3 regions of the Lactobacillus sp. X-49 genome follow, and region 3 is predicted to be linked to each of the others. Evidence: predicted binding sites of a transcription regulator. Region 3 holds the regulator's gene; each other region holds the start of a gene.
What was found. The regulator HrcA, encoded in region 3, represses chaperone genes, less so after heat shock. The targets are predictions, from matches to a motif close to TTAGCACTCNNNNNNNNNGAGTGCTAA.
Positions count from the first base shown of each region.

Region 1 (4,732 bases), on a different contig from region 3:
AAATAAAATCAGATCCCAAAGATGAAGTGGCGAATTCATAGCCACTAGTTTAATAACACCAGCAACCATTAGGTAGCCAATGATATAAAATATATAGCGAATCAAATTCCCTTCTCTTGAAGCTGGTGTATTCACAAAAATTACTCCTATCTAGTTTTATGCCTTCTAAGTCCTATATTATAGCAAAAAACACAGAGTTTATGAATTGGCAGTTAGTTTTTCTATTCCACTTTAATATTATTAATATCATCTAATTTAACTTGTTGACCGTCTACAATGATTACTTCTGCATTATAACCTTCAACTACCCCTGTAATATCTGCCGACAATTGATCGTTACTATCAATTATTTTTACTTGAATATGAACTCGGCGATGATTGCTATACGCTCGCAATAACTGCATACCAATTTCTTCTTGAGTCATTTCTTTTCTCAATGTATACCGTACTTTACGCTTACTCTGATTGCACATTATCGCCTGAGTATGATCACTTAAAAAGAAACCTTGCCACTTTTTCATTTTGCGATCATGATAATTGGCAAAAAAATCCAAAACTATTTTGTCAAAATCACTCATATAAATCGCCACCATTATGTCCACCAACTAAATTGCTACGCTTAATTGCCGTTGCACCATGTAATAAACTTGAGGCCTTAACTAGACTTGTAAATCCGTATTTTTGATGAATTGAATCAATAGTTTTATTTATCATACTTTTCTTAATCTGCTGACTTGGCGTCAGTAAGAATGTCATCTGCTCATAATTAGCTGAGGTTAAATGGCTGCAACTCACGCTTAAAAGCCTGACAGGTTCACCATGCCAATTTTTTCGAAAAAGATTTATCAGTGCACAATTTAAAAACTGATCATCGTTAGTTGGAGTTATCTTTTGCTGAACATTAAATCCCTTGCTTTTACCATGATAAGAACGGGAAAAGCCTACATATAAACTTAAACATTTTGCTTGAAAATTATACGCACGTAATCTTGCTGCCACCTGTTCAACGATTTCACGCAAAACAATTTCTATTTCTCGTTGAATCGTATAATCATAATTTAAAATTTGAGAATTACCATAACTTGGGGATTCTGGAGAAGACTTTTCACTAATAATACTGCGATCAACACCCCAACTCGTAGCAAACAATTGAGCACCAATTATGCCAAATTCATTTGTTAAAATCGTTGGATTAGTATGTGCTAGATCATACATGTTCTTAATCCCCATTCGTTGCAAATGCTGAGCGGTTTTTTTACCAATTCCCCAAACATCTTCTAAATTAGAAATTTTCCAAATAGTATCAGGAACATCAATATAGTGCCAATAGTCAATCATTGAATATCGGTGTTTAGCTGAAATATCCATAGCTAATTTAGCCAGTAATGGATTTTCTCCTATACCGCAGGTAGTATAAAGACCTAAACTATTCTTAATTTCTACTTGTATTTTTCGCGCTACCAGGTAAGGATCATCACCAAATAATTGCCATGACTTGGTCATATCGACCATGCTTTCATCAATTGAATATACATGAATATCTTCGTCGGCCGCATATTTCCGAAAAATATCTAGTATCTGCATGCTACGTTTAATATAAAGATTCATATGTGGTTCAACCAATATTAAATCGGGAGCCACTTTTTTTGAAGGAAGGTCACGTACTCGCATAACATTCGTCAATCCATATTTTTTCTTAGCTAAGGGAGAAGCCGCCATAATCAGTCCTGAGCCATAGTTAAGATTGGGACGATGTGATACAACCGCTAATACTGCTCGCATTGGATTTAATCCTAATGCAAGTGCTTCGCAACTTGCGAAAAATGATTTATTATCAATCATAAAAATCACGTGGTGTGGTTCATAACGATAATCATACATTGATTCTGCTCCTTTTCGCGAACGTAAGTTTGCTTTTGAAACAATTATACAAACGTAAGTTCGATTAAGCAAGAAAAAATTTAATCAATTTTAGTAATGATTACTTGATATTCACCATCTGGGGCAGCTACTCTTACCTTAGTTTGAACCCCTTTTTTCATAATTGCCTGACCTAAGGGAGAATCATAAGCTAGTTTGCCTTTTTCAATATCTGCTTGCATGCGACCAACAATTTGATACTCTTCTGTTTCACCGTCATCAAATTTTAAAAGAACTGTTTTACCCAAATCAACCTTGCCGTCATCTTTTTTTTCAACAACTTCCGCATACTTGAGTTGTTTATCAAGGTAACGTAATCTGCCTTGTAAATGTCCAAGTTCACGCTTGGCTTCTGTATACTCAGTGTTTTCTGATAAATCGCCAAGTGATCGCGCTTCTTGCAAAATTTTAATCCGTCGTGGCCGTTCTTTCTTTAACCGGTTGATTTCAGCTTCAATTTGATGATATCCTTCAGGCGTCATTTTTTGATAATAAACCAAAATATTCCCTCTCCGTTTTTGGAAAAACTCAGTCCAGTTAGCTTTTTAAATTAGCACTCGCAAATTAAGAGTGCTAAATATTTCCATTTTATCAAACTGCATACTATAATAATCATTGTAAGGAAGAAAAGAAAGTACTTCTTACAGTTTAAACTAATTTTTGAAAGGAAGTTTTTACTATGGCAAACGAAATGATGAATCGGCACAATGATTTATTCGATGCAATGAACGATTGGTTTGATCTTCCAAGAAAATTTTTTGATGGTAGCGAAGTGGCAAAGTTAATGCAATCAGACGTGGTTGAAAATAACCATGACTATGTAATTAAAATTGACATGCCAGGAATGAATAAAAATGATATTAATCTAAATTACTCTAATGGTGTTTTAAGCGTATCGGGAACAAGAAAGTCATTCAATGACTCAACTGATAAAAACGGTAGCATCATCCACCGCGAGAGAAGTGAGGGGCACATTTCACGTAGTTTCAGATTACCAAACGTAGTTGCAAATGAGATTCATGCAAAGTATGATAATGGTGTATTGACTATCACCTTACCTAAGCAAAGCGCCGACAAGAGTGATAATTCAATTCAAATTGATTAACTTATGAATTAATGCAAGAAGTTCTAGCGAAGTTGTCAATACAAATAATTCTCTGAAGTGAGTTCAAGTGTTGAACTCACTTTTATTTTAGATTAAAATATTAATTAATTTAAAAATTAATTAAAAGGAGTTTTATTTATGCGACATCAAGTTACAGTGCACGAATTAGAACAATTTACACACAATTTTAATAACGACGAACATAATCAAGTTATTGCTCGCGCTGTTCAAAAAAGTGGTGTTTTGGCAGCAGCATATAACAATCAAGTATCAAGGAATTTGACTCGGGTCTTTTCCACCGAGCTAGATACCGACAACGTAACTAACCAGCGTCAATCAGGACGTTGCTGGGAGTTTGCCACATTAAACATTTTACGGCACGCATTTGGTAAAAAGCATCATTGTAAAAATTTTACTTTTTCACAAAGTTATAATTTTTTCTGGGATAAAATCGAAAGAGCTAATATTTTTTATAATAATATCCTCGCTACTGCTGATCAGCCGCTTGATTCACGCATTGTTAGAGCATATCTAGATAGTGCCGGTCAGGATGGCGGACACTTTCACATGGCAACTGCACTAATAGAAAAATATGGCGTTGTGCCTTCTTATGCTATGCCAGAAAGTTTCAATGCCAATAACACTGCTGGTTTAGGAAAAGCATTGGGTGATAAACTTAAAAAGGATGCTCTTGTCTTACGTAAATTAAAACAAACCGGTACGGTTGAGGAAATTAATCAAGTCCGTGAACAATTTTTAAACGAAGTCTATCATATGACTGCAGTTGCAATTGGTGAACCACCAAAGAAATTTGATTTAGAATACCGTGATGATAACCAAAATTATCATTTAGATAAGGACCTAACTCCATTAGAATTTTTACATAAATATTTAGCAGAAGTTAACTTCGATGATTATGTCGTATTAACTAATGCTCCCAACCATGAGTACAATAAACTTTATAGTATACCTGATGAACGCAATATTGAGGAAACATGTCAAATTCGTTTATTGAATGTACCCATTGAATACCTTGAAACAGCCACAGTCAAACAATTAAAAGATGGCGAAGCAGTCTGGTTTGGCAATGACGTTGGTGAACAAAGCGACCGTAAACAAGGAATTTTAGATAGCGAATTATATCAACTGAGCGATTTATTTGGAGTTAACCTTAAAATGTCAAAAGCAGATCGGCTACGTACCGGTGCTGGTGCATTTACTCATGCAATGGCTTTTGTAGGTGTAGATGAAGAGCAAGGACAGATTCGTCAATGGAAAGTTGAAAATTCATGGGGTGAAAAAAATGGTGATAAAGGATTTTTTGTCATGAATAATGAATGGTTTAAAGAATATGTTTATGAGGTAGCTGTTCATAAAAAATATTTAACTCCTGAGCAATTAGCTTTGACAGAAGGTCCTGCAACCGATCTTCCCGCTTGGGATGCACTCGCCTAATTTTCTACAGACACCAGATAAGATTTAAATTAAATACTCCATAATTAGATTATCTAGTTATGGAGTATTTGTATGATTAAATTATAGATAGTCATTTAATTAAAAAATTTTTATAGTTTTCTAGATACTTAAAGATATATTTCCATTTTTATTTAAGTATGCCAATTAAAAAGATCTAGTTAAAACTAGATCTTGCTGAAATTGGAAAGATTTCTAACTTTTGGTTATTTAAAATAAAAAGATGCTAAACTA
Region 1 covers NZ_JBXSQM010000011.1:2,239-6,970, reverse strand. Annotated here, with positions in the region: gene ACYIAQ_RS06190 (CPBP family intramembrane glutamic endopeptidase) at 1-135, opposite strand, end outside; gene ACYIAQ_RS06185 (hypothetical protein) at 222-578, opposite strand; gene ACYIAQ_RS06180 (Y-family DNA polymerase) at 571-1,881, opposite strand; gene greA (transcription elongation factor GreA) at 1,962-2,420, opposite strand; gene ACYIAQ_RS06170 (Hsp20/alpha crystallin family protein) at 2,600-3,025, shown strand; gene ACYIAQ_RS06165 (C1 family peptidase) at 3,164-4,480, shown strand.
Region 1: a site for HrcA is predicted at 2,471-2,497, ahead of ACYIAQ_RS06170 (Hsp20/alpha crystallin family protein). Genes of this name have one in related genera too.

Region 2 (4,732 bases), on a different contig from region 3:
TTCAATTTCGCGACCAGTATCAAAGGTATAGGTTTGTTTTAATTCCCCATTACGCGCAATCTTAAAGATCAAATCATTAAATGCTAAGTAGAAGTTCTGATTCTTGGTATCATAAGTTAAGCCTTGGCAAGGAGAATTATTACTTACAAAGCTACCAGCAGTTTTACCAACTAATTTTGGATACCAGTTGTCACCTTTACGGGTCAGTTCCCAAAACTCATAGCAATTGTTTTTGGTATCACGATAAACCGTGTACATTTCATTATCGGAAACAATTACCCCATTATGGAAGTATCTTGGAGTATTTTCATCACCTACCCAAGTTTTAATAGTCCAAATTTTATTAATTTGTAAATCACTTTTACGAATTTGGATTAATTCTTCTGAGTCAGTACTTTCACGTAAAGTATTATCATTGTTTAAAACATAAATGTACTTATCACTTGAGCCCATAGCTTGTCCATGACCAATTGGAACATATGGACTAACCTTGATATGTTTTACATAGTTATTAAAGTCTTTTTGAGACATATCCAGCAGGTGTTGTGCGTTATATGGATCCTTCAAATTATTTAAATCGTAACCAACAATGTGACCTGAAGTTAAATTGGTATGACTTAATAAACTAGTGTATGCCCAGCCTTGTGAAACAGTCACTCCTTCAGGTATATGACCAACACGGTTAATATTGTCATCTGTTGGGTCTTTAACGCTTAATAAAACTGGTTGATAAAACCGCGTTCTCAAAGTCAAGTCACCACTCTTAAATTCATGCGGGGTGGTTTCTGGGCTATATTCATTTGGATTAATGTAGTTAATAGAAGAACCGTAGTGCGTCTTCCAAGCCTGATAATCGCTAGTTCCTTTTTGAGCAGGGAACGAATTTACTTCATTAGGATCGGCAATTCCCTCAGTGGTACTTTTTCTAATGGTAACTTTAACAATAGCAGTTGTATTACCGTAAGTATACTTAACTTTATAAGTTTTGGGCTTAGAACAGGTGATGCTATCACGGGATACTTGAACCTGATCATTATCAATTACTGTTCCCCATTTATTAGTTACATACGAAATTGCATCCTTGGGGAAGAAACTATAAAGTTCATTCCTAACCAAACTAACCGTCTTAGGCACGGCAATTTGGTTTCTTGCAAAAAACTTTTCATTAACATAACCAACTTCACGGCCATTAACATAGATTCTCCAGTACCGATTTTTTTTCGTTTCAATCAATTGGTCAGACTGAATGTGACTATAGCGAAAATTAATTCCGTCAGCTACTTTTTTGCTGACCTTACCATCAGAGATTTCCTCCCAAACTTTATAATTTTTATTACCAGCCACCTTGGTCATCATTGAATAGCCAGTAACCATTTGCTTAGCCTGCTTTTGTTTTTTTATAGTAGTAGGATTAGTATCGTTACTCTTACCATTATCAACAGTTCCATCATCATCATCCATTGGCTCTTTTGTGGAATTATTGGCACTATTAGTCTGTGGTGCTTGCGGTGAATTTGTCGTATCAGCTAGAACCGGATTAGCGGATACATGAGCTGTAAACGCTAAACTACCAAGTAACATCATCGAGAATGTTGCTATTTTATTAGAAAGCTTCAAAATATTTCCTCCAAAAATTAAATTCATTCTCTAAGTATATAACAATAGTGTCGCGATATATAATACAAATTTGATACACTTTCATTGACAGCAATCAATGTAAGTGATTTAATTAGCACTGTACTTTTTAGAGTGCTAAAAATTTGAACTTAAATTTAGGAGGTTAAAAAATGCTCGTACCTACAGTTATTGAACAAACTGCTCGCGGTGAACGTTCATACGACATTTACTCACGTTTGTTGAAGGATCGAATTATCATGCTCAGCGGTGAAATCAACGATGACTTGGCTAATTCAATTATTGCGCAATTATTATTTCTTGATGCTCAAGATAACACCAAGGACATCTCCCTTTATATTAATTCTCCTGGTGGTGTCATTACTTCTGGTTTAGCAATCATGGATACAATGAACTTTATTAAATCAGATGTTTCTACAATTGCGATTGGAATGGCTGCATCAATGGCCTCAATTCTTTTAACCAGTGGCACTAAGGGCAAACGCTTTGCTTTACCAAATTCTACTGTCCTAATTCATCAACCTTTAGGTGGTGCTCAAGGTCAGCAAACTGATATTCAAATTGCTGCCAATGAAATTTTGAAGAGTCGTGAAAAGATCAATAAGATTTTACACGAAACCACTGGACAGCCACTTGAAAAGATTCAAAAAGACACTGAACGTGACAATTACTTAACAGCTGAAGAAGCAAAGGATTATGGCTTAATTGATGAAATCATGGCCAATCAAAAGAAATAGTTACACTAACTAATAAAAGACTTATTAGCACAATGCCAAATTTGTGTGGGGACTTTTTACAACACAGTAAAAAAGCTAGCAGCTTCGTTTGTAAAACGAAGGTTGCTAGCTTTTTATTTTTATTCATCTAAATTTTGTGCCAACTCATGTAACTTTTTAAATCGGTGATTGGCACCAGATTTAGAAATGGGACCATCTGGAACTTGCGCAGCTATTTCCTTTAAAGACAATTCCGGATTGGCAAGCCTTAATCGTGCAATTCCCTGTAATTTTTCGGGAATATTCTCTAAGCCAACTTTGCGTTCCAAAAATTCTATATCTTCAACCTGTTTAGCCGCAGCTGTTGCAGTTTTTTTCAAGTTGGCAGTATCACAGTTAACCAATCGATTAACCGAATTACGCATATCACGCATAATTCGCAAATCTTCAAATGCCAACATAGCATTAAACGCCCCAATAATATGAAGAAAATCACCGATTTTTTGTGCTTCTTTCAAATACACAATATAGCCACGGCGTCTCTTAGTAGTTTTAGCATTTAATTGAAAATACCGATTCATTAAATCCAACAAATCATTATTATGATCTTGATAAGCAGAATAAATTTCTAAATGATAGCGACTCGTTTCTGGATTATTGACGCTGCCACTAGCCAAAAATGCTCCACGCAAATAAGACATTGCCCCTTCTCGCGAAGAACAAATACGTTTTGGAATTCGCGTAATCAAACCATTATTAGAAGTTAAAATTTCTAAATTAGTCAAAATTTCCTTAACATGATTTTGTAATCTAACTAAATATTGATTATTTTTCTTCAGTTTCATTCGTCGAGATACAATTAACAACGGTTCTACATGATAGGCCGTCTTAATTAACAAAAAAATCTGTCTAGCAATCGCTGGATTTTCAGTTGTTATATCAAGACTAAACTGATGATCATGAAAATTCAAAACACCATTCATACGCAAAAAAGCTGCCAACTCAGCTTTGGCATGTTCAGGATGAATTGTTAGCGAAGTCAATTCTTTTTTTACTTGGCTTGCATAACTTGACATTAATCATCTATTCCTTTCTGCGTGACATTGCCGCAAACGCTCGATTAATAATTTCCTTAGCTACTTTTTGACCATCATGAAAAACTAAACCACTATGCTGATCAATAAAGTCATCAGTTATTACCCGACATCCTTGCAAACGTAAGCCAGTAAAATCATTTTTAACAGGTTCAATATAAGCATCATAATCATTGGGATCAAATTTCGACATATCAATTTCAGCACCATTAACTAAAGTAGTGTCAATATAATGCCCCCCTAAATGATTGTTAATTACAGCTACATGGTCACAATCTGAGAAGTGATCCGTTTCACCTAATTGAGTCATAATATTGCAAATATAAATAACCTCGGCCTTTGTGTGACGCACAGCTTGACCTAAATTAGGAATCATTAAATTAGGTAAAATTGAAGTAAATAAGCTACCTGGTCCCAAGACAACAGCATCAGCTTGCATAATTGAATTTAAAACAGGCTCAACTGCTTCTGGTTCTTCTTTCGAATTTGAATTCGTTACCCAAACTCGTTTAATCCGCTTATCCATGTTAGTAATTTCTTTTTCGCCAGCTTGAATTGAACCATCAACAAATTCGGCATTTAACGTCAAGGGTTCATTAGAAGCTGGAAAAACGTGCCCGTCCACTCGCATCATTCGAGATAATGATTGAACCGCATCAAAAATATTACCATACATTTCATTTAAGGCGGCAATTATTAAATTACCAATCGCATGACCGGAGAAGAAAGAATCAGACGAATCAAACCGATATTGGAAAATATTTTTTTCTTCCTGTGATAGTTCACTCAAAGACACAAGAACATTTCGAATATCGCCAGGTGGCACAACATTGATAAAATTGCGAATTGACCCCGATGATCCTCCATCATCTGAGACGGTCACAATTGCCGTAATTTCGGCATCTTGATCTTTTAATGCATTTAAAACAACCGGTAACCCTGTTCCACCACCAATCACAACAATTTTAGGTCTGCGACTTTTAGTTACTCGTATAATTTTTGAACCTTCATACGCCATTTTCTCACCTTTTTCTAGTGTAGCGACTAATTTCACGATGTGTAATATCAACAGTGTAATTTTTAGCCAAATCATGAGCAAGCTGCTGCGCAATTGCTACACTGCGATGCTGACCGCCAGTACAACCAATCGCTATTGTTAAGCGGCTCTTACCTTCTTTTAGATAGCCTGGCAAAGTGCTCTGTATTAAATCCAGAAATTTATGATAAAAGTTTTGCGTTTCGGATTTATTCATCACATAATCAAAGACTCTCTTGTCAAGTCCGGTA
Region 2 covers NZ_JBXSQM010000002.1:46,181-50,912, reverse strand. Annotated here, with positions in the region: gene ACYIAQ_RS01535 (SH3-like domain-containing protein) at 1-1,617, opposite strand, end outside; gene clpP (ATP-dependent Clp endopeptidase proteolytic subunit ClpP) at 1,788-2,372, shown strand; gene whiA (DNA-binding protein WhiA) at 2,492-3,427, opposite strand; gene ACYIAQ_RS01520 (gluconeogenesis factor YvcK family protein) at 3,435-4,463, opposite strand; gene rapZ (RNase adapter RapZ) at 4,468-4,732, opposite strand, start outside.
Region 2: a site for HrcA is predicted at 1,730-1,756, ahead of clpP (ATP-dependent Clp endopeptidase proteolytic subunit ClpP). Genes of this name have one in related genera too.

Region 3 (4,732 bases):
ATATAAAATGCAGAAACTTGGCGTAGATTACTTATTGGTAATGCATTTTAATAAGATGTTCAGTAGACTAACTGCACAGGAATTTGTTGACAATATTATTGTCAAATTACATGCTGACACAATTGTTGCAGGTTTTGATTATACCTATGGTCCTAAAGATGTAGCTAATATGCAAAATTTACCACAGTTTGCTAAAGGCAGATTTGATATTATTAATGTTCCTGAACAATGCTATGATGGACAAAAAATAGGCTCAACAGAAATTAAAAAGGCAATTAGTGCGGGGAATATGACTTTAGCTAAGAAGTTATTAGGATTTCCATATGTAATGTCTGGTTATGTTGGTCATGGACTACGAAATGGACATAAGTTAGGCTATCCTACTGCTAACTTAGTTTGGGATACAAATAAAGTGATTCCTAAGATAGGAGTCTATGCTACTAAAACAAAAATTAATGGCAAGTGGTACAATTCAATGACCAGTGTCGGTTATAATGCTACAATCAATGACGATTCAAAAATTTATATTGAATCAAACTTGTTTGGTTTCAATCAAGATGCCTATGATCAAAAAATGATTATAAAATGGTATAAGTATACAAGAGGAGAAATTAAATTTAGCAATTTAACCGATTTGAAAAAGCAAATGGTTCAGGATGAGGCAGAAATAAAAGCATATTTTTCTAATATAAATAAATAGACTAATCTATTTATACAAATTTGTTCAAAAAAATTAGCACTCAACTTGACAATCTGCTAAAACCTAGTATCATAATAATTGTTAGCACCTTTGAAGTGTGAGTGCTAAAAGTGAGGGCGATATTTATGTTGACCGAACGTCAAGAACTAATTTTAAAAACTATTATAAATGATTTTACGCAAACGCATGATCCTGTAGGCTCTAAAACTGTTATGAATCAGTTACCAATTAAAGTTTCTAGCGCAACAATTCGAAATGAAATGGCTCTATTAGAAGAGCGAGGATTGATTGAAAAGACCCATCTGTCTAGTGGACGTGTACCATCAACTGATGGATATCGTTATTATTTGGACAATTTAGTTGAGCCTCTTCAAATTCCATCTTCTGTTTATAAAAAAATTATTAATCAGTTTAGTCAACCGTTTCATCAAGTTAATGAAATTGTGCAAGAAGCCGCTAAAATTTTGTCTGATTTAACAAATTATACAGCTTTTGCGGAGGGTCCTGAAAGTAGTACATTGACTATTACCGGTTTTCGAATAGTTCCCTTGTTCAGTTGTCAGATCATGGCTATTTTAGTAACTAGTGATGGTAACGTTCATAATCAAGTTTATCAATTGCCATCTAATGTAAATGGCGATGAAGTAGAAAAAGCTGTTCGAATGATAAACGATGAACTTGTTGGTAAAACATTGGGTGATGTATCACCAACCATATTAAGTCATGTACTAAATAAGAAATTTAACAGTAGTCATATCGATGGTTTGATTGAACTAGTGGAAGATGTTATTAATGAAGCAGCTAGTGAGCAAATGTATGTCGATGGTCAAATCAATCTGCTCAATAATACATCTCTAAATGATGTAACCAGCTTACGAACGCTTTATGACTTAATTGATCATGAAGATCTAATTTCACACTGGATGAGTCAAGGAACAATTACGAATAATAATCATTCTCCCATTCAAGTCAGTCTAGGTTCAGAATTATCTAATGATTTGCTAAAAGATTATAGTTTGTTAACAGCAGAATATAGCGTGGGGCCTCATGGTAAAGGTGTAATTGCTTTACTTGGCCCCAATAATATGCCATATTCGCAAATAATTAGTTTATTAGAATATTTCAGGAATGAATTAGCTAAAAAAATGCTTGAGTATTATGGTCGATTTAAATAAAGGAGGTTAACGTGAGTAAAGAAAAATTTACTAGCGAACAGGATTTGGATAAGGCTCAATCACAAACAACTAAAGCAACTGATAGTGATACTAACAAAATTAATAAAAAGAAGTCAAAATCTATAGAAAATAAAGAAGTGGCTGAATTAACTAAGTTGCGCGAAGAAAATAAAGATTTAGAAGATAAATTTTTACGTAGCCAAGCTGAAATGCAAAATATGCAAAATCGGTATAATAACGAGCGGGCACAGTTGATTAAGTATGAATCACAATCATTAGCTAAAGACGTTTTACCTGCAATGGATAATTTAGAGCGGGCTTTAGCAACTAAAGTTGACGATGAAGCTTCTAAGCAATTAAAAAAGGGTGTTGAAATGACCCTTGATTCGCTTGTAAAAGCCATGAAAGATCATGGAATTAGCGAAATTGATGCTGAAGGTGTGGAATTTGATCCAACTTTGCATCAAGCGGTTCAAACCGTTGATGCTGAAAGTGATGATCAAAAAAATCATGTTGTGCAAGTTTTACAAAAAGGATATTTATATAAAGATCGTACATTAAGACCAGCAATGGTTGTTGTCGCACAATAATTGGAAGGAAGTTAAAAAAATGTCAAAAGTTATCGGTATTGATCTTGGAACTACTAACTCAGCTGTTGCAGTTCTTGAAGGTAAAGAACCAAAAATTATTACTAATCCAGAAGGTAATCGAACTACTCCATCTGTAGTTGCTTTTAAGGATGGTGAAATTCAAGTTGGTGAAGTAGCAAAAAGACAAGCAATCACTAACCCTAATACAATTTCTTCAATTAAACGCCACATGGGTGAAACGGATTATAAGGTAAAGATTGGTGATAAAGCATATACACCACAAGAAATTTCTGCGATGATCTTACAATACATTAAGAAATTCTCAGAAGATTACTTAGGTGAAAAGGTTACTGAAGCAGTTATTACGGTTCCTGCATACTTTAATGATGCACAGCGTCAAGCAACTAAAGATGCTGGTAAAATCGCTGGTTTAGATGTTAAACGAATTATTAATGAGCCAACCGCTTCATCACTTGCTTATGGTCTAGATAAAGATGCAGAAGACGAAAAAGTTTTGGTATATGACCTTGGTGGTGGTACCTTTGACGTTTCAGTTCTACAATTAGGTGATGGTGTGTTCCAAGTATTGTCAACTAATGGTGATACTCGTCTTGGTGGTGATGACTTTGATAATAAAATTATGGATTGGCTCATCAAGAACTTTAAGGATGAAAATGGTGTTGATTTATCAACAGACAAAATGGCTTTGCAGAGATTAAAAGATGCCGCAGAAAAGGCAAAGAAAGATCTTTCTGGTGTCTCTTCAACACATATCTCACTTCCATTCATTTCTGCTGGTGAGGCAGGACCTTTGCACCTTGAAGCTGATTTGACTCGAGCAAAGTTTGATGAGTTAACTGCTGATCTTGTTGATAGAACCAAAGTACCATTTGACAATGCTCTAAAAGATGCTGATTTGACGGTTAATGATATTGATAAAGTGATCTTGAACGGTGGTTCAACTCGGATTCCTGCTGTTCAAGAAGCAGTTAAGAAATGGTCTGGTAAAGAGCCTGACCACTCAATTAACCCTGATGAAGCTGTTGCTTTGGGTGCTGCAATTCAAGGTGGTGTTATTTCTGGTGATGTTAAGGATGTTGTTTTACTTGACGTTACGCCGCTTTCACTAGGAATCGAAACTATGGGAGGCGTTTTCACTAAATTAATTGAAAAGAACACGACTATTCCAACTTCAAAGAGTCAAATTTTTTCGACAGCTGCTGATAATCAACCAGCGGTTGATGTTCATGTGTTACAGGGTGAACGACCAATGGCAGCAGATGACAAGACTTTAGGTAGATTCGAATTAACTGACATTCCGGCTGCACCACGTGGCGTTCCTCAAATTCAAGTTACTTTTGATATTGATAAGAATGGTATCGTAAACGTTTCTGCAAAAGATATGGGTACTGGCAAGGAACAAAAGATTACTATTAAGAGTTCATCTGGTTTGTCTGATGAAGAAATTCAAAAGATGCAAAAAGAGGCCGAAGAACACGCTGAAGAAGATAAGAAGAAGAAAGAAGAAGTTGACCTACGCAATGAAGTTGATCAATTAATCTTCTCAACTGAAAAGACTTTAGGTGAAGTTAAAGACAAGGTATCTGAAGATGATACTAAGAAGGTTCAAGACGCACTTGATGCACTGAAGAAAGCTCAAAAAGATAATAATTTAGATGATATGAAAGCTAAAAAAGATGAATTATCTAAGGTTGCTCAAGACTTAGCAGTTAAATTATATCAAGCTAACGGTGGAGCTCAAGGACAAACTGGACCACAAGATCCTGGTGCACAAGGCGGTAATCCAAGTGATGGTTCTGCTAGTGACGGAGAATTCCATAAGGTAGACCCAGATAAGTAAAGGGTTTATAATTAAATAAATTAGAAAAGAACTGCCACGAAGTAGTTCTTTTCTTTTGGAAAGTAAGGAGCTTTGTAGATGGCACAAGAAGACTATTATAATGTGCTAGGCGTTAATCGAAATGCCAGTGATAAAGAAATTAACTCTGCTTATCGTAAATTAGCTAAGAAATATCACCCTGATATTAATCATGAGCCGGGTGCTGAAGAAAAATACAAAAAAATAAATGAAGCATATGAAGTTTTACATGATCAACAAAAACGTGCACAATATGATCAATTCGGCTCAGCAGGAGTAAATAATGGCCAAAGTGGATTTGGAGGTGGCCAAGGTTATGGTGACTTTGGAGGCTTCGGCGATTTTGGAGATATTTTCAACGATTTCTTTGGTGGTGGTACTGGCCAAA
Region 3 covers NZ_JBXSQM010000007.1:7,560-12,291, reverse strand. Annotated here, with positions in the region: gene ribF (riboflavin biosynthesis protein RibF) at 1-700, shown strand, start outside; gene hrcA (heat-inducible transcriptional repressor HrcA) at 826-1,875, shown strand; gene grpE (nucleotide exchange factor GrpE) at 1,887-2,465, shown strand; gene dnaK (molecular chaperone DnaK) at 2,485-4,326, shown strand; gene dnaJ (molecular chaperone DnaJ) at 4,405-4,732, shown strand, end outside.